DNA from 4 places in the Crossiella sp. NPDC003009 genome. Region 4 is predicted to be linked to each of the others. Evidence: riboswitches for the same ligand, from Rfam matches in the RefSeq annotation. Region 4 holds a riboswitch; each other region holds the start of a gene.

Evidence for each region. Region 4 has a riboswitch for cobalamin ahead of ACWDY5_RS24450 (putative cobaltochelatase). Riboswitches for the same ligand answer to the same signal wherever they lie in the genome.
Region 1: it holds a riboswitch for cobalamin, as region 4 does, so the genes downstream of both, ACWDY5_RS28350 (ribonucleoside-diphosphate reductase subunit alpha) here and ACWDY5_RS24450 (putative cobaltochelatase) in region 4, are expected to answer to the same signal.
Region 2: it holds a riboswitch for cobalamin, as region 4 does, so the genes downstream of both, cobN (cobaltochelatase subunit CobN) here and ACWDY5_RS24450 (putative cobaltochelatase) in region 4, are expected to answer to the same signal.
Region 3: it holds a riboswitch for cobalamin, as region 4 does, so the genes downstream of both, metE (5-methyltetrahydropteroyltriglutamate--homocysteine S-methyltransferase) here and ACWDY5_RS24450 (putative cobaltochelatase) in region 4, are expected to answer to the same signal.

Annotation. Positions count from the first base shown of each region.
Region 1 covers NZ_JBSFUA010000033.1:25,319-30,099, reverse strand. Annotated here, with positions in the region: gene ACWDY5_RS28365 (polysaccharide lyase 6 family protein) at 1-263, opposite strand, end outside; gene ACWDY5_RS28360 (hypothetical protein) at 429-869, shown strand; gene ACWDY5_RS28355 (NADPH:quinone oxidoreductase family protein) at 879-1,865, opposite strand; cobalamin riboswitch at 1,973-2,209, shown strand; gene ACWDY5_RS28350 (ribonucleoside-diphosphate reductase subunit alpha) at 2,504-4,781, shown strand, end outside.
Region 2 covers NZ_JBSFUA010000022.1:55,325-60,105, forward strand. Annotated here, with positions in the region: gene ACWDY5_RS22840 (precorrin-2 C(20)-methyltransferase) at 1-316, opposite strand, end outside; gene ACWDY5_RS22845 (precorrin-8X methylmutase) at 313-939, opposite strand; gene ACWDY5_RS22850 (hypothetical protein) at 939-2,138, opposite strand; cobalamin riboswitch at 2,145-2,276, shown strand; gene cobN (cobaltochelatase subunit CobN) at 2,312-4,781, shown strand, end outside.
Region 3 covers NZ_JBSFUA010000001.1:334,194-338,974, reverse strand. Annotated here, with positions in the region: gene ACWDY5_RS01575 (hypothetical protein) at 1-686, shown strand, start outside; gene cobF (precorrin-6A synthase (deacetylating)) at 702-1,523, shown strand; cobalamin riboswitch at 1,558-1,764, shown strand; gene metE (5-methyltetrahydropteroyltriglutamate--homocysteine S-methyltransferase) at 1,885-4,119, shown strand; gene ACWDY5_RS01560 (hypothetical protein) at 4,171-4,781, opposite strand, start outside.
Region 4 covers NZ_JBSFUA010000025.1:40,139-44,919, forward strand. Annotated here, with positions in the region: gene cobO (cob(I)yrinic acid a,c-diamide adenosyltransferase) at 1-23, opposite strand, end outside; gene ACWDY5_RS24450 (putative cobaltochelatase) at 40-2,028, opposite strand; cobalamin riboswitch at 2,062-2,210, opposite strand; gene ACWDY5_RS24455 (cytochrome P450) at 2,245-3,474, opposite strand; gene ACWDY5_RS24460 (8-amino-7-oxononanoate synthase) at 3,513-4,676, shown strand.

The DNA of each region.
Region 1 (4,781 bases), on a different contig from region 4:
GCCTTGCCGACGTTCGCGGCGGTGACCTCGATCGGCGCGGCTGAGGTGCCCGAGCGGCGGATGGTGATCGGGCTGGAGGCGTTGTAGGTGCCGTCGGCCAGTTCGATCCGGTCGCCGGGCTTGGCCGAGTTCAGGGCGTTCTGCAGGGCGGAAAGGCTGTTCACCCGTATCGGCGCGGCGGAGTCCGCGGTGGCAGCTGAGGGCAGGGTAAGGACCAGTGCCGCTGCCAGCACGGGCAACAGCACGGCGGTGTTTCTTCTCATGTGCCAGCTCTCCAGTGAGTCGGCGCGGCGGTGAGCACAAGCTAGGGACACATCCGATGTCTAGTCAAGAACCTTGCCGAATCCCACAGTGCACGGATGTGAAAGGGCAGGTCCTGTCCCTGGAACGAGGTGGACCGCTTCGCGGGCCGGCCCTGAGATGAGCGGATGAGCCCAGCGACGATCACCGGCTTCAACAGCATGCTGCCCACCGAGAGCCACCCGAGCCCCGGCGAGCGTTTCGAGCACACCGGGCCGGGCTGGAGCTCCGCGTCCTTCTACGCGCCGTGGCACGCCGGGCCGCCGACGCCCAAGTACCGGTGGTCGATGTTCGACACCGCCGCCCAGGCGGTCGGCGATCTGGTGCGCTGCCTGGACGACGGGTTCGCGGGCGAGCAGAGCCGCCAAGCCGCCAGGGTGCTGCTCGACTGCGGGCCGCCAGGAGAGCTGGTGCTGTCGGTCTCCCTGGACTGGGTGTGCGTGGTCCACCAGGTGCGCGCCGGCGTGCACCTCAGCGATGCCGCGGACGCCTTCTTCACCGGGTGGCGCAACGCGATGTTCGACCGGCGCTTCGAGCTCATCAACGCCAATCGTCCGATGATTTGCTGACGCCGGGCGTCAGTCCATGGTCACCACGACCCGGCCGACGGTGTCGCCCTCGGCCAGCTTCTGCACGCCTGCCGCCGCCTCGGCCAGCGGCAGCCGCTCGCTGACCAGCGGGTCGACCAGGCCCTCCCCGGCCAGCGTGGACAGCTCCAGGTGCGCCTGCCGGACCAGGGCCGGGTCCTTGTGCGTGTACAGGCCCCAGTGCAGGCCCAGCAGCGAGTAGTTCTTGACCAGGGCATGGTTCATCGCGGCGCTGGGGATCTCACCGCTGGCGAAGCCGACGATGACGATCCGGCCCTCGAAGGCGATCACCTTGGTGGAGGCGCGGAAGGAGTCGCCGCCGACCGGGTCGTAGACCACGTCCACGCCGCGGCCGCCGGTGAACTCCTTCACCGTGGCGATCACGTCCTCCTGCTTGCGGTCGATCACCAGGTCCGCGCCCAGCTCCTTGGCCACCTCGGCCTTGCGCGCCCCGCCGACCACGCCGATCACGGTGGCGCCGGCGGCCTTGCCGAGCTGGATGGCCGCACTGCCAACGCCGCCGGCCGCGGCGTGCACCAGCAGGGTCTCGCCCTCGGCCAGCCCGGCCCTGCGGTGCAGGCCGAACCAGCCGGTCTGGTAGGCGATGTGGAACCCGGCGGCCTGCGCGTCGTCCAGCGCCTCGGGTGCGGGCAGCAGCTCGGTGGCGCCGACCGCCACGTACTCGGCCAGCCCGCCGTGCGGCGGCGCGGGCGTGGCGATGACCCGGTCGCCGACCGCGAACCCACTGGCGCCCTCACCGAGCGCGACCACCTCACCGCAAAGCTCGACCCCCGGAGTGAACGGCAGCGGCGGGCGGACCTGGTACTGACCCCGGCACAGCAGCGCGTCCGGGAAGTTCAACGCGGTCGCGCGGACCTTCACCAGCACCTGTCCCGGCCCGGCGACCGGCTCCGGGACCTCGTCCAGCCGGAGCACGTCCCGCGGCTCGCCCAGCTCGTGCACACGCCATGCCCGCACCCTGCACCTCCACGCACCGTGATCAGTACACCCCCATCGTGTCATGTCCCGCCGACACGCGACACACGGCCATATTGGGTGCGCTTGCGCGGGCTACCCCTACATGTAGTATCCGTTGCGCTGATGGTTCGCCGGGCACGCAAACGCCAGGCGAGGCAACAGGGAACCCGGTGCGACTCCGGGACTGCCCCGCAGCGGTGAGTGGGAACGACCGCCGTCACCGGCCGAGCACCAGGGCCGGTACAGCACTGGACGCCACGGTCCGGGAAGCGACGGCCAGTAGGTGCGCCAGCGCTTGGCGCGTGCCCGCGAGTCCGAAGACCTGCCGTCAGCGGGCGCACCGCCGGTGCGCCTGGTTCGCGGTCTCGTGGGAAGGCCGAGCGGACGACTGGGCGACGCACGCGCGCGCCCCGGTCGGCCCTCGCCTGCCTCTGACTCCGCGGCCCACTGACGCCGACGCTCGCGAGGAGAGACGACCTGTATGACCGCATCGCCTGCGAGCTGTAGCGAGCCTCAGAGCTAAGCCAGCTTCACCCCGCTCTTCCCCAGCGACGGCAACCGAACCCGGCCCCGGGTCCTCGGCCGCCCGGCGCTGCCCTCATCCGTCCAGCACACCTTTTGGAGCAGCTTTCGTGTCAGTGCATTCGCCAGAGATCGCAGCCGGCGCGGTCACGGTGATCCGCCGCAACGGCGCGGTGTCCCCGTTCGAGGCGGCCAAGATCACAGCCGCGATGACCAAGGCCTTCCTCGCCGTGGAAGGCACCGACGCGGGTTCCTCGCCCCGCGTGCGCGAACAGATCACCGAGCTGACCGCCTCGGTGACGCAGGGCCTGCTGCGGCACGCCGGCCCGGACCGGCCGCTGCACATCGAGCAGATCCAGGACCAGGTCGAGCTGACCCTGATGCGGGCCGGGCACCAGAAGGTCGCCCGCGCCTACGTGCTCTACCGCGAGGAGCACAACAAGGCCCGCGCGCAGGCCGCGCCCAAGCCCGCGCCGCGGTTCTCCGTGCGCCAGGCCGACGGCACGCTGGTCCCGCTGGACACCGACCGGCTGGCGCTGGTCATCTCCGAGTCCTGCGCGGACCTGGCGGCGGTGGACAGCGAGGCGGTGCTGGCCGAGACGCTGCGCAACCTCTACCACGGCATCAGCCCGGCCGAGCTGAGCATCGCGCCGGTGATGGCCGCGCGCACCATGGTCGAGACCGACCCGAACTACTCCTACGTCAGCGCCCGGCTGCTGCTGGACAAGCTGCGCGGCGAGGCGCTGACCTTTCTGGCCGGCGAGCAGCGGGTGGCCAGCCACGCGCAGATGGCCGGGGAGTACCCCACCTACTTCGCCGAGTTCATCCGGCGCGGGGTGGAGCTGGACCAGCTGGACACCGAGCTGGCCAAGTTCGACCTGGAGCGCCTCGGCGCCGCCCTGGTGGCCGACCGGGACCTGAAGTTCCAGTTCCTGGGCATGCAGACCCTCTACGACCGCTACCTGCTGCACAGCGACGAGCACCGCTACGAGCTGCCGCAGGCCTTCTTCATGCGGGTCGCGATGGGCCTGGCGCTGCGCGAGGACGACCGCGAGGCGCGGGCGATCGAGTTCTACGACCTGATCTCCAGCTTCGACTTCATGTGCTCCACGCCCACGCTGTTCAACGCGGGCACCACCCGCTCGCAGCTGTCCTCCTGCTTCCTCACCACGGTGGGCGATGACCTGGAGGGCATCTTCCACGGCATCAGCAACAACGCGCTGCTGTCGAAGTACGCCGGTGGGCTGGGCAACGACTGGACGCCGGTGCGCGGCATCGGCGCGCACATCAAGGGCACCAACGGCAAGTCCCAGGGCGTGGTGCCGTTCCTGAAGATCGCCAACGACACCGCGGTCGCGGTGAACCAGGGCGGCAAGCGCAAGGGCGCGGTCTGCGCGTACCTGGAAACCTGGCACATCGACGTCGAGGAGTTCCTCGACCTGCGCAAGAACACCGGCGACGACCGGCGGCGCACGCACGACATGAACACCGCGAACTGGGTGCCGGATGAGTTCCTGCGCCGGGTCCGCGCGGACGGGCAGTGGACGCTGTTCTCCCCGGACGAGGTGCCGGACCTGCACGACTCCTACGGCCTGGAGTTCTCCCGCAAGTACGCCGAGTACGAGGCGGCCGCCGACCGCGGCGAGATCAGGGTGTTCCGCCGGGTGCAGGCCAAGGACCTGTGGCGGCGCATGCTGACCATGCTGTTCGAGACCGGGCACCCGTGGATCACCTTCAAGGACCCGTGCAACCTGCGCTCCCCGCAGCAGCACTCCGGCGTGGTGCACTCCTCGAACCTGTGCACCGAGATCACCCTGAACACCACGATCGACGAGGTCGCGGTGTGCAACCTCGGTTCGGTCAACCTGGCCCAGCACGTGACCGCCGAGGGCATCGACCACGCCCGGCTGGAGAAGACCGTGCGCACCGCGGTCCGCATGCTGGACAACGTGATCGACGTGAACTTCTACACCATCCCGGAAGCGCGCCGGTCGAACCTGCGGCACCGTCCGGTGGGCCTTGGCCTGATGGGCTACCAGGACGCGCTGTACGCGCTGCGGCTGCCGATGGCCTCCCCCGGCGCGGTGGAGTTCGCCGACCGCAGCATGGAGGAGATCTCCTACTACGCCATCTCCGCCTCCGCTGAGCTGGCCGCCGAGCGCGGCGCCTACGAGTCCTTCCCGGGTTCGTTGTGGAGCAAGGGGATCCTGCCGATCGACTCGGTGCAGATCCTGGCCGACAACCGCGAGGGCGACCTCGCGGTGGACCGTTCGTCCACTTTGGACTGGGACACGCTGCGGGCGCGCGTGGTCGAGGTCGGCATGCGCAACTCCAACGTGATGGCCATCGCGCCGACCGCGACGATCGCCAACATCACCGGGGTCAACCAGTCGA
Region 2 (4,781 bases), on a different contig from region 4:
CGGCCGCGAGCACCACCACGTCCCTGCCCTCGGACAGGTGCGCGGCAAGGCGTTCCGCGCTCTGCTCGTAGAAGGCGTCGATCTCACCCTGGTAGTCCTCGGTGTCCTCGGTGGTCACCGGGTAGACCAGCTGCTCCTCGATCTGACCAGGGCGCAGGTAGGGCTCGGCGATCGAGCGGGCGATGCTGCGGCCGTGCCGCGCGCTGTGGAACACCACCACGTCCGCCGCGCCGATCAGCCGCGCCGCCTTGACCGTCACCAGCTCCGGGTCGCCAGGGCCCAGCCCGACGCCGTACAGCCGTCCCAGCTCACTCACTCTTCGTCACTCGCAATCGCGTTGATCGCGGCGGCGGTCATCGCGCTGCCGCCCCGCCTGCCCCGCACCACCAGGTACTCCAGCCCCAGCTCGTTGGCGGCCAGGGCCTCCTTCGACTCGGCCGCGCCGATGAACCCCACCGGAATCCCCAGCACCGCCGCGGGTTTTGGCGCGCCACCGGCGATCATCTCCAGCAGGTGGAACAGCGCGGTCGGCGCGTTGCCGATGGCCACCACCGCCCCGCCGAGCTTGTCCCGCAACAACTCCAGCGCCGCCACACTGCGCGTGTTGCCCAGCTCCGCGGCCAGCGCGGGCACCCGGGGATCGCCGAGCAGGCACACCACCTCGTTGTCCGCGGGCAGCCGCCGCCGGGTCACCCCGGCCGCGACCATGTTGGCATCACACAGGATCGGCGCCCCGGCATCGAGTGCGGCCCGTGCCGAGGCGACCACGCCGGGGGAGTAGCCGAGGTCCTCGACCAGGTCGACCATCCCGCAGGCGTGGATCATCCGCACCGCCACCCGCGCCACGTCCGGGGGCAGACCGGTCAGGCCGGCCTCGGCGCGGATGGTGGCGAAGGACCGGCGGTAGATCTCCGCGCCGTCCTTGATGTAGTCGGTCACTACTGCTTCCTCCGGGCCGCGTCGATCGCCGCGGCCGTGTCCTCGTGCCGTTGTCCGTCGACCAGGTAGCCGTCCGCCGTGGCCAGCACGTCGATCGCGCCGCGCGGGCGGCCGCACCGGCGCTCGCAGCCGGAGAAGTGCACCGACCGGCCCGCGCCGCCGAGCAGCCGGGGGGCGTCGGCGCGCACGTCGGCCAGGGCCTTGGCGCAGCCGGGGCGGCCGGTGCAGGCGGTGACCGCGTGCCAGGGCGAGTGCGGGTCGGTGATCAGGCCGTGCCCCAGGGTGATCGGGCGGGGGAGCAGCACGCTGCGCCAGGGGGTGAGGCGGAGGTGCTCGGCGGCGAGCAGGGCCTCGGACTGGGCCGGGTTCAGGCGGCCGAGGGGCACGCCGACCACCAGGCGGCCGTCGGGCAGCGGGCCAGGGGGGAGGGGCTGGGGGCGCGCGGGCTGGACGCGACCGGCGGGGGCGAGGTGACCCAGGGGCACGCCGTGAGCCGGGGGCGTGCCGTGGTCTGGGGGCGCGCCGCGATCCGGGAGCGCGATGTGGCTCGCGGTTTCCGTCGCCAATCGGCGCGTGATCTCCGCGACACCGTCCTCGATCTCCGCCAGCCGCCAGGCCGCCCCGCCCCGCTCGGCCCGCAGCGCCAGGAACTCCGCCGCGGCCCTGGTCACCGCCGCCACCGGATCGCCCGGCCGCAGCCCCGAATCGGCCCCGGCCAGCAACAACGCCCATTCCGCGCCCACCCGGTGCAGCCCGACGTCCGCGCCCAGCCCGCTCACGTCGCCACCCTCGTCCACCGTGACCAGGAACCGGCCCGGCAGCTCGGCCAGCTCCGGCCGCGCACACAGCGCCGCGTCGATCGCGTCGACCAGGCCCTGGGTGTCGGCCAGTGGCGAGGCGATGATGTTGCGCATCCGCTCGTGGGTCAGCGAGGGCAGCAGACCGGCCTCGGCCAGCCGCTCGCCCAGCTCCGGCTCCGAACCGGGGGTCAAGCCTCTGATCTGCACGTTCGCCCGTGAGGTCAGCTCAAGGGAGCCGTCGCCCAGCTCGATCGCGGCCTTGCGCAGCACGGCCAGCCGGTCGGTGGTCAGCGTGCCGCCGGGGATCCGCACCCTGGCCAGCCCGCCGTCCGCGGCGGGGTGCACCTCGATGGCGCCGGGACAGGCGTCCGGGCGCGAGCGATGTGGCGAAGAGGGCACGCGCCGGATGCTACGCGGCGGGTAGGGTCCTCTCCGAACGGTGAACCACGGAGGAAGCCGGTGCGAGTCCGGCGCGGTCCCGCCACTGTCACCAGGCCCGCCTGGGAGCCAGACACTCCGCTCACCGTCCCGACCGATGTGGGGCGCGGACCCCGAGGGATGTGGAGACCGGCGTGATCCTGCTGCTGTCGACCTCTGACACCGACCTGCTCTCGGCGCGCGCGAGCGACGCCGACTACCGGCTGGCCAACCCGGCGCGGCTGCTCGTGGACGACCTGCCCGCCCTGGTCGAGGGCGTGGACCTGGTCGTGGTGCGCATCCTCGGCGGCCGCCGGATGTGGGAAGAAGGCCTGGACTGGTTGCTCGCCGGGCCGCGCCCGGTGGTGGTGCTCGGTGGCGAACAGGCCCCGGACGCCCAGCTGATGGAGCTGTCCACGGTGCCCGGCGGGGTCTGCGCCGAGGCGCACGCCTACCTGGCGCACGGCGGCGCCGGCAACCTGGCGGAGCTGCACAACTTCCTCTCCGACACCGTGCTGCTCACCGGCCTCGGCTTCGCCCCGCCGCAGCCCACCCCGACCTGGGGCGTGCTGGAGCGCACCGCGCGCACCAGCACCGGGCCGGTGGTCGCGGTGCTGTACTACCGGGCGCACCACGTGGCCGGGAACACCGCCTTCGTCGAGGCGCTGGCCGGCGCCATCGAGGACGCGGGCGGGCAGGCGCTGCCGGTGTTCTGCTCCTCGCTGCGCACCGCCGAACCCGAGCTGCTGGCCGAGCTGGGCAAGGCCGACGCGCTGGTGGTCACCGTGCTCGCCGCCGGTGGCACCAAACCCGCCGCGGCCTCCGCCGGTGGCGAGGAGGACGCCTGGGACGTGGGCGCGCTGGCCGCGCTCGATGTGCCCATCCTGCAAGGGCTCTGCCTCACCTCCAGCCGGGAGAGCTGGGCGTCCAACGACGACGGACTGTCCCCTTTGGACACCGCGACCCAGGTGGCCATCCCGGAGTTCGACGGCCGGATCATCACGGTGCCGTTCTCCTTCAAGGAGATCGACCCGGACGGCCTCACCGTGTACGTGGCCGACGCCGAACGGGCCGCGCGGGTGGCCGGGATCGCGGTGAAACACGCCCAGCTGCGGCACATCCCTGCCGCCGAACGGCGGATCGCGCTGATGCTCTCGGCCTACCCGACCAAGCACTCCCGGATCGGCAACGCGGTCGGCCTGGACACCCCGGCCAGCGTGGTCAAGCTGCTCGCGGCCTTGCGGGACAACGGGTACGACATCGGACCCGCCGACGGTGCGGGCGCGCTGCCCGGTGTGGCCGGCCAGGACGGCGACAAGCTGATCCACGCGCTGATCGCCGCCGGTGGCCAGGACGAGAACTGGCTCACCGAAGCCCAGCTCACCGGCAACCCGGTGCGGATCAGCGCGGCCAAGTACCGCGAGTTCTACGACACCCTGCCCGCGGACTTCCGCGCGGAGCTGGAGAACCACTGGGGTCCCGCGCCCGGTGAGCTGTTCGTGGACCGCTCCCAGGACCCCGACGGCGAGATCGTGCTGGCCGCGCTGACCGCGGGCAACGTGGTGGTGATGGTGCAGCCGCCGCGCGGCTTCGGGGAGAACCCGATCGCCATCTACCACGACCCCGACCTGCCGCCCAGCCACCACTACCTGGCCGCCTACCGCTGGCTGGCGCAGGAGTTCGGCGCGCACGCCATGGTGCACGTGGGCAAGCACGGCAACCTGGAATGGCTGCCCGGCAAGACCGTCGGCATGTCCGCCAGCTGCGGCACCGACGCGGCACTGGGCGACATCCCGCTGATCTACCCGTTCCTGGTCAACGACCCCGGCGAGGGCACCCAGGCCAAGCGGCGCGCGCACGCCACCCTGGTCGACCACCTGGTGCCGCCGATGAGCCGCGCGGACAGCTACGGCGACATCGCCCGCCTGGAACAGCTCCTGGACGAGCACTCCAACATCGCCGCGATGGACCCGGCCAAGCTGCCCGCGATCCGCGCGCAGATCTGGACCCTGATCCAGGCCGCCAAGCTCGACCACGACCTCGGCCTGACCGACCGGCCGCACGACGCCGAGTTCGACGACTTCCTGCTGCACGTCGACGGCTGGCTGTGCGAGGTCAAGGACGTGCAGATCCGCGACGGCCTGCACATCCTCGGCGCGGCGCCGGAGGGTGAGGCGCGGATCAACCTGGTGCTGGCCATGATCCAGGCCCGGCAGATGTGGGCCGGACAGGTCGCCGCGCTGCCCGGCATCCGGGAAGCCCTTGGCCTGGTTGAGGATGGCAGCGCCTCGCGCACCGAGACCGACGCGATCGAGGCGCAGGCCCGTGAGCTGGTCGTGGCCATGGAGGCCGGTGGCTGGACCCAGGGCAGCGCCACCGAGGTGGTGCGTTCGGTGCTGGACAAGGACAACGAGGACCTCGCCCGCGTGCTGGAGTTCGCCGCCGCCGAGGTGGTGCCCCGGCTCTCCCGCACCACTGACGAGCTCGGCAACCTGCTGCACGCCCTGGACGGCGGCTACGTCCCGGCCGGGCCGAGCGGATCACCGTTGCGCGGCCTGGTCAACGTGCTGCCCACCGGCCGCAACTTCTACTCCGTCGACCCCAAGGCGGTGCCCAGCAGGCTGG
Region 3 (4,781 bases), on a different contig from region 4:
TGCTGGTGCCCTCCCGCCGCTCCGGCTACACCCGCGGCTACGCCACCTTCGAGCGCATCCAGGCCGACGGCAACACCATCCTGGCCGAGACCAACCTGGCCACCTCCCGCTACCGGGACGGGCACATCCTGCTCAACCACGAGGGCGGGCACCTGCTCAGCCTGCCCGACACCTACGGCGGGCCCGGCGGGTTCGGCTGGACCGGCGGCTGGGACGTGATGGGGCACATGTGGGGCCCGGCCCCCGACCACTTCGCCTGGCACAAGTGGAAGCTGGGCTGGCTGGCCGACACCCAGATCGCCTGCCTGGCCACCCGCGGCGGCACCATCGAGCAGTTGGTCACCCCGGTGGAGACCGAGCCCGGCACCAAGGCGGTGGTGGTGCGGCACGGCGCGAGCACCGCGTACATCGCCGAGGTGCGGCAACGGATCGGACTGGACACCAGGGCCTGCGACACCGGCGTGCTGATCTACCGGATCGACTCCCGCACCGCCAGCGGCAGCGGCCCGGTCCGGGTGATGGATGCCCAGCCGAACACCAGCTGCGGCGGCCTCGGCCTGAACAACGCCCCCTACGACCTCGGACCCGGTGAGGTGGCCACCTTCACCGACTCCGCCAACGGGGTGCGCATCCAGGTGGTGGCCAAGTCCGGCGACGGCTACACCGTCCGGGCCAGCCTGGGCTGAGGCCCGCCGCACCCGATGCCGCACAATCGTCCCCGCAGCGGACGACGGAACGGGGTTCAGGTGGCACGGGTGGTCGAGGTGGTCGGCATCGGGGCGGGCGATCCCGGGCAGGTCACGGTGGAGGCGGTGGCCGCGCTGCGGCAGGCCGACGTGGTGTTCTTCCTGGACAAGCCCGGTCAGGCCCGCGAGCTGTCCGACCTGCGCCAGCTGATCCTGGACACCCACCTGCCCGAGGGCGGGTACCGGGTGGCCAGGGCCGAGGACCCGCCACGGCACCGGGAGGCCGATGCCTACACCGGCGCCGTGGCGGACTGGCGTTCCCGCCGGGCCGAGGTGTGCCAGCGGCTGATCACCGAGCACCTGGGCGAGGACGAGACCGGCGCGTTCCTGGTGTGGGGCGATCCCGCCCTCTACGACAGCATCATCGCGGTGGTCGAGGAGGTGCTGGCCCGCGGCGAGGCAGACTTCGAGGTGCGGGTGCGGCCGGGCATCAGCAGCCTGTCCGCGCTGGCCGCCCGGCACCGGGTCACCTTCAACCAGATCGCCGGTTCGGTGCAGATCACCACCGGCCGCAGGCTGGCCACGGGCTGGCCGGAGCAGGTCGACGACGTGCTGGTGATGCTGGACTCCGGCAACACCTTCCTGCGCTACCGGGACGAGCCAGGGGTGACCATCCACTGGGGCGCCTACGTGGGCACCGCGGACGAGATCCTGGTCTCCGGGCCGCTGGCCGAGGTCGCCGAGCACATCGTGGCCACCAGGGAACGAGCCCGCGCGGCCAAGGGCTGGATCATGGATAGCTACCTGCTGCGCCGCAAAACCTCGGATCCGGTGTGATTCCCGCATCATGAAACAGTTGCGCGCGTTGCGATACGCTCGCCTCGCTGGTGGTTCGCCCGGCCGGTGACGGCTGATCGAGGCAAGAGGGAACCCGGTGGGAATCCGGGACTGCCCCGCAGCGGTGAACGGGAACGAAAGCCGTCATCAAGCACTGCGCGCTGAGCGTGGGAAGCGACGGCCGGTAGGAGCGAGCTCTGCGCCCGTGAGTCCGAAGACCTGCCACCGGCCCGCGCGCCCGCCGGGTGCGCGGAGTCCGGAAGCCTCTCGGGCGGGCTTGCGCGGACGCGGCTTCGTGCCGTCTCCCGCCGGTGTGCCCGCAGGTCGTCCGGACCTCAGCACGCTCGCGAGGAGAGAGCTTGTGACCAGCGGTATCGGCGCCACCGTCCTGGGTTATCCGCGGATCGGTCCACGCCGGGAGCTCAAACGCGCGGTGGAGCAGTACTGGGCGGGCCGCATCGACCGCGACACCCTGCTCGGCACCGCCGCGCGGCTGCGCGCGGCCACCTGGCTGGAGCTGCGCGAGGCGGGCCTGGACTCGGTCCCCTCCAACACGTTTTCCTTCTACGACCAGGTGCTCGACACCGCCGTCCTGGTCGGCGCGGTCCCGGCCCGGTACCAGCAGGACCACGACCTGGACACCTACTTCGCCGCCGCGCGGGGCACCGACGAGGTGCCGCCGCTGGAGATGACCAAGTGGTTCGACACCAACTACCACTACCTGGTCCCGGAGATCGACCAGGACACCCAGTTCTGGCTGGCGGGCGGCAAACCGATCGCGGAGTACCGCGAGGCCAAGGCCCTGGAAGTGGAGACCCGCCCGGTGCTGCTCGGCCCGGTGACCTTCCTCCTGCTGGCCAAGGGCGCGGACCCACTGGCCCGGCTGGACGACCTGCTGGCGGTCTACACCGAACTACTCGGCCTGCTCGCCGCCGAGGGCGTCACCTGGGTCCAGTTCGATGAGCCCGCCTTCGCCGCCGACCGCACCGAGGCCGAGCTCGCCGCGCTGGCCCGCGCCTACGATCGGCTCACCGCGGTGCCCAACCGGCCGAAGCTGCTGGTCACCGGCTACTACGGCGCACTCGGCCCAGCCCTGCCGGTGCTGGCAGGCACCGCGGTAGAGGCCATCGCGGTGGACCTGGTCGCCGGTGGCGCCGAGGGCATCGCCGGCATCCCGGCACTGCGGGAGAAGACCCTGGTCGCCGGGGTGATCGACGGCCGCAACGTGTGGCGGGCCGACCTGCGGCAGGCGGTGGCCACCTCGGCCTCGCTGCTGGGCGCCGCCCGCGAGGTCGCGGTCTCCACCTCTTGCACGCTGCTGCACGTGCCCTACGACCTGGACGCCGAAACCGCGCTGGCACCGGAGGTCCGCTCCCGGCTGGCCTTCGCCCGGCAGAAGCTGCGCGAGGTCGTCCTGGTCGGCAAGGCGCTGCGCGAGGGCGTGGACGGCGACTGGGCCGACCAGGCCGGCCAGCCCGCCGCCGAACCCCGTCACGACGAGGCGGTCCGCGCCAAGATCGCCGCGCTGACCCCGGCCGACCGCACCCGCGCGCCCTACGCCGAACGCGCCGCCGCCCAGGACGCGCTGCTGGGCCTGCCGCCGCTGGCCACCACCACGATCGGCTCGTTCCCGCAGACCGGTGAGATCCGCGCCGCGCGGGCCGGACTGCGCTCCGGTGAGCTGACCGAGGCGCAGTACACCGAGCGGATGCGCGCCGAGATCGCCAGGGTGATCAAGCTCCAGGAGGAGATCGGCCTGGACGTGCTGGTGCACGGCGAGCCGGAGCGCAACGACATGGTGCAGTACTTCGCCGAACACCTGGACGGCTGCGCGGTCACCGACCTGGGCTGGGTGCAGTCCTACGGTTCCCGGTGCGTGCGCCCGCCGATCATCCACGGCGACGTCACCCGCCCCGCGCCGATCACGGTCGAGTGGGCCGCCTACGCCCAGTCGCTGACCGACAAGCCGGTCAAGGGCATGCTCACCGGCCCGGTCACCATCCTGGCCTGGTCCTTCGTCCGCGACGACCAGCCACTGGCACACACCGCCGACCAGGTCGCACTGGCCCTGCGCGCGGAGATCGCCGACCTGGAAGCCGCCGGAATCCGGATCATCCAGGTCGACGAACCCGCCCTCCGCGAGCTCCTCCCCCTGCGCGCGGCCGACCAGCCCGAGTACCTGGACTGGTCGGTCGGTTCCTTCCAGCTCGCGGTCGCGGGAGCCGCCCCAGGAACCCAGATCCACACCCACCTCTGCTACTCCGAGTTCAGCGAGGTCATCGACGCCATCGACGGCCTGGGCGCCGACGTCACCACCATCGAAGCGGCCCGCTCGAAGATGGAGGTGCTGACCGACCTGCGCGCCACCGGCTTCAGCCGAGGCGTTGGGCCGGGGGTGTACGACATCCACTCGCCGCGGGTGCCCAGTGAGGAGGAGGTCGCTGACCTGGTTGCCGCGGCGGCGGATGCGGTGCCGGCGAAGCGGTTGTGGATCAATCCGGACTGCGGGTTGAAGACGCGGGGGTATGCGGAGGTGGATCCGGCGCTGCGGCGGATGGTGGCGGCGGCCCGGCGGGTCCGGGAGACGTTGAGCTGAGCCGCTCGCGATGGCCCGTCTGACGCGTTCAGACGGGCCATCGCCGGTCGGCTAACGAGCGAAACTCGCGTGCACGATGATCTGCCCGGTGAGCCGCCACGCGCCGCGCTCGAACCGGAGATCTCCGGTGACCACCATCGGCCGCTTGTTCCGGTGCGCGAGGATCGCCGACTCGTAGTCCGCACCGGTCAGCGGGACGTGCACCTTCCGCAGCCGCCCGCCGACATGGGCCGCCAGCACGATGCTGGTGGCATCCTGGTCGTCGTCTGCGGAGTCGTCCCGGTTGAGCGTGCGCACGACGCCGACGAGCGTCTCCCGGCGCGGCGGCTCCTCGTTGCGCACCAGCGCTTCGCGCACCCGGGGCAGCCCGGCCATCACGTTGCGGTCGAGGATGATGTGCGAGCTGTCCACCACCGGTGGCGGCTCGGCGGCCGCCCACCCGAAGGACAGGTCCAGCGCGCGCAAGCCCTCCGGCTGGGTCAGCTCCAGCAGCGACTCCACCATGCTGGCACTGAGCCCACGTCGTCCGGGATCGCTCAACACCCTCTCGTCCCAGCGCACGGCGAGCTGCCGCGCCGAGTGCAGGCCGGTGGCCAGCGTGGTCATCGCCTTGCGCGGGAAGGAAACCGCCGCCCCCCCGGCGGGAGAAGGATCGCCGAGCC
Region 4 (4,781 bases):
CTGGTCGGCTGTCCTTGGGGCATCGGGTTTCCTCCCGGCTCAGGCCGCGCGGGCGGCGCGCACGACGCCTGCCATGCGGTCGGCGGACAACTCGTCGAGGCTCAGGCAGGTCGCGCCCAGGGCGAGCGCGAGCCGGGCGGCCAGGTCGAGGCGGACCATGCCGTGCTCGCAGTCCACCACGATCGCGGCCACGCCGTCGGCGGCCAGCAGGGCGGCGGCGCGCAGGGCGTCGCGGACCGGGTCACCGTGCACGCCGACGGTGGCGCGGCCGTCGGTGACCACGACCAGCAGCGGGCGGCGGCGCGGGTCGCGCAGGCGTTCGGCGGCCAGGGTCTTGCGGGCGCGCAGCAGGCCATCGGCCAGCGGGGTGCGGCCGCCGGTGCGCAGCCGCTTGAGCCGGGCGGCGGCCGCGTCCACCGAGGAGGTCGGCGGCAGGGTCAGCTCGGCGCCACCGCCGCGGAAGGTGACCAGGCCGACCTTGTCCCTGCGCTGGTAGGCGTCGCGGAGCAGGGACAGCACCGCGCCGCTGACCGCGGACATCCGCTTGCGGGCGGCCATCGAGCCGGAGGCGTCCACCGCGAAGAGCACCAAGTTGCCCTCCTTGCCCTCGCGGACCGCGCGGCGCACGTCCTCACCGCGCAGCAGCAGGCCGGGTCCGGTGCGGCCGCGGCCGGCCTGGTGCGGGGCGGCCGCGGCGACGGTGGCGGACAGGTGCAGGCCGTGGCCGTCCACTGTGGACGGACGGACCACCCGGCCGAACTCCGAACGGGACCGGGACCGGCGGCCGGGCGCGCCCTCGCCGAGGCCGGGGACCTGGAGCAGGCGGGCGCGGAAGGCGGGGGCCGGGGCGGCCGGGGCCTGTTCGCCGCCGCCCGAGGGCTGGTCGCCGGAAGGGCTGGACTGGTTGTCAGGAGCGGGCTGCTGGCCGTCGGCGGGCGGGGTGGCGTTGTCGCCGTGGTCCTGGCCGCAGCCGGGGCCGTTGGGGTCGTCATCGGGGTCCGGCCGCGGCGGTTCGGCTTCCTCGGCCGCGGCGGCGAGGGCCTGCTGGAGCTGCTCCTCCTCCAGGCCGGGCTCGTCGAAGGGGTCACGGCGCTTGCGGTGCGGCAGGGCGAGGCGGGCGGCGACCTCGATGTCGCTCGCGTCGACCTCGGCCGCGCCGCGCCAGGCGGCGTGCGCGAGCGCGGTGCGCGCCACCACCAGGTCCGCGCGCATGCCGTCGACCTCGAACGCGGCGCACAGCGCGGCGATCCGGCGCAGCTCCACATCGGGCAGCACGACCGCTGACAAAGCAGCGCGGGCGGTGGCGATGCGGGCGGCCAGGTCGCGGTCGTCGGGGGCGAAGCGGGCGGCGAAGGCGGCCGGGTCGGCCTCGTAGGCCAAGCGGCGGCGGACCACCTCGGTGCGGGTGTCGGTGTCGCGGGCGGCGAGCACGGTGACGGTGAGGCCGAAGCGGTCCAGCAGCTGCGGCCGCAGCTCGCCCTCCTCCGGGTTCATCGTGCCGACCAGCAGGAAGCTGGCCGCGTGCGAGATGGACACACCTTCGCGCTCGACGTGCGCGCGGCCCATGGCGGCGGCGTCCAGCAGCAGGTCGACCAGGTGGTCGTGCAGCAGGTTGACCTCGTCCACGTAGAGCACGCCGCGGTGCGCGGCCGCGAGCAGGCCCGGCTGGTAGGCGCGGACACCCTCGGTGAGCGCGCGTTCCAGGTCCAGCGAGCCGACCAGGCGGTCCTCGGTGGCGCCGACCGGCAGCTCGACCAGCCGGGCCGGGCGGGTGGTGGCCGCGCCGTCGTGCGGGGCGTCCGGACAGTTCGGGTCGGGGCGGGCCGGGTCGCAGGCGAAGCGGCAGTGCTCGACCACGTCGGCCGGTGGCAGCAAGGCGGCCAGGCCACGCACGATGGTCGACTTCGCGGTGCCCTTCTCCCCGCGCACCAGCACCCCGCCGATGCCAGGGTGGACGGCGTTGAGCAGCAGGGCGAGCCGGAGGTCGGGATGTCCGACCACAGCGGAGAACGGGTAGCCGACGGTCATGCGCGAGGTCCTTCCTCGGGTGTCCACGCCCGGGTCGGGAGGCCGAGGGGGACGAGTCTCCTGACTCCCGGAACCGTTCCTGACGAAACCGTTCCGGTCACAGTGGCGGGACCGTCCCGGACTCGCACCGGGTTCCTCGCTCACCCCTCGCTGACAAAGCAGTTCGCATCGTCGCACACGATCAGGCGACTCAGGCCGTCTCGCTGATCACGCTTGTCATCGGGTGGCGAGCACGCGCAGCGGGGCGCGGAAGGAGAGCAGGCCCAGCATCGGCGGTTCCGGCTCCAGCAGGCGCAGGTGTGGCAGGCGGCTGGCCACCTCGGTGAGCACCACGGCGGCCTCCGTCCTGGCCAGTCCGGCGCCGAGGCAGAAGTGGCGGCCGTGGCCGAAGGCCAGGTGGCGGCGCGGGTCGGGGCGGGCCGGGCAGAAGGACTCGGGGTCGGCGAAGACCTCCGGGTCCGAGCCCGCGCCGGCGAGCAGGAGCAGCAGGTGCGCGCCCTGCGGCACCCGCACCCCGGACAGGGTGGCCGGGCGGGCGGCGACGCGGCGCCAGGTGTTCACCGGCGGTTCGCGGCGCAGCACCTCCTCCACGCAGGCCGCGGCCAGCTCCTGGTCACCGGCGGCCAGGCGCGGCCAGAGGTCGGTGCGCGGGATGAGCCGGTGCAGCAGGGTGCTGAGCAGCTGGCTGGTGGTCTCCTGACCGGCGATGAGCAGGAAGTAGCAGACGCCGACCGCCTCGGCCACGCGCAGCGGCCGGTCGCCGGGCGCGCGGTGCGCGGCGAGCTGGCCGAACAGGTCGGGGCTGCCGGGGGTGGCGGCGCGGATGCGGGCGGCCAGCCACTGGTGGAACTCCCCCGCCGCCTCCGCGAGGGCCTGGTGGCGGCCGGGGCCGGGGCGGCCCCAGAACAGTTCCAGCGAGGCCGCGCTCCACGCCTTGAGCACCGGCAGGTCGACCCCGGTGATGCCGAGCAGCTCCAGCAGCACCCGGCAGGGCAGCTCCGCGGCCAGCCCGGCGACCAGGTCGAACTCGCCGCTGGCCGGCAGGCGGTCCAGGTACTCGGTGGCGAGGGCGCGGATGCGGGGTTCGGCGGCGCGCACCTTGGCCGGGGTGAAGTAGCCGGCGACCAGGCGGCGCAGGCCGGTGTGGCTGTCGGTGCCGTTGTTGGCCAGCGTGGGCGGCAGCGAGAACCGGGCCCTGGCCAGCACGCGCAGCTGCGCCGGCGGGACCGGGGTGATCGCGGTGAGCGCGTTGTCCGGCACGAACCCGGCGGGGTCGGCCAGCACGGCGCGGATGTCGGCGTGCCTGCTGACCAACCACAGCCCGGTGTGCCGGTCGTGGTGCACGGGAGCGCGCTCACGCAGCTCGGCCAGGTGCGGCCAGGGGTCGCTGACAAAACCCGGACCGAAGAGGTCCAGGTCGTCGAGGGAACGCCGCGCTGCCCGCACGGGCAGAACGGTAGCCCGGCTGATGCGACACTCCGGGCGTGACCTCGACCACCAACGACGTCTTCGGCTGGCTGGACACCCGCTCGCGGGCCCGAGCCAAGGCCGGGCTGACCCGCTCGCTGCGGCCGCGCGCCGCCGGGTCCGCGGACCTGCTGGACCTGGCCTCCAACGACTACCTCGGCCTCACCAGGGACCCTCGGATCACCGAGGCCGCCGCGGCCGCCGCCCGCCGCTGGGGCGCGGGTGCGACGGGATCGCGGCTGGTCACGGGCTCGACCGAGCTGCACGCGGAGCTGGAGCACGAGCTGGCCGAGCACTGCGGGGCGGAGGCGGCGCTGGTCTTCTCCTCCGGTTTCCTGGCCAACCTGGGCGCGCTCACCGCGTTGTCCGGACCGGGCACGGTGCTGGTCGCGGACGCGCACAACCACGCTTCGCTGATCGATGGCTGCCGGTTGTCCAGGGCCGAGACGGCCGAGGCCGGGCACCGCGATCCGGCCAGGGTCGCCCGGCTGCTGGCCGAGCGGGTGAAGAAGCGGGCCCTGGTGGTGACCGACTCGGTGTTCTCCGTCGACGGCGACCTGGCGCCGCTGGCCGAGCTGGCCGCGGCCTGCCGGGCGCACGGCGCGGCGCTGGTGGTCGACGACGCGCACGGGCTGGGCGTGCTGGGCGAGGGCGGGCGCGGCGGGGTGCACGCGGCCGGGCTGGCCGGGGCGCCGGACGTGGTGGTCACCACCACGCTGTCCAAGTCGCTGGGCAGCCAGGGCGGGGCGGTGCTCGGGCCGCGGCGGGTGATCGCGCACCTGGTGGACACCGCGCGCGGGTTCATCTTCGACACCGGCCTGGCCCCGGCTTGCGCGGGCGGCGCGCTGGCCGCGCTGCGGGTGCTGCGGGCCGAGCCGGAGCTGGCCGGGCGGTCCCGGGGGGTGGCGCGGGAGCTGGCGGAGCGGCTGGGCACGGCCGGGCTGGCGGTCAGCTCGCCGAGCGCGGCGGTGGTGTCGGTGCGCGCACCCTCGCCGGCGGAGGCGGTGGCGTGGGCCGGGCGGTGCCGGGCGGAGGGGGTGCAGGTCGGCTGTTTCCGGCCGCCGTCGGTGCCGGACCAGGTGTCGCGGCTGCGGCTGACCGCGCGGGCGGACCTGTCCGCGGCGGAGCTGGACCACGCGGTCGCGGTGATCACGCGCACCGCCCCGCGACCGGGCGGCTGACGCGAACAGCGGTGTCGGCTACTCCATCCGTGCCCGATGGAAGGACAGCCAGGACAAGGGATTCGACATCTCCTTGATATTCACTCGAATGGCCCTAGGCTGCCG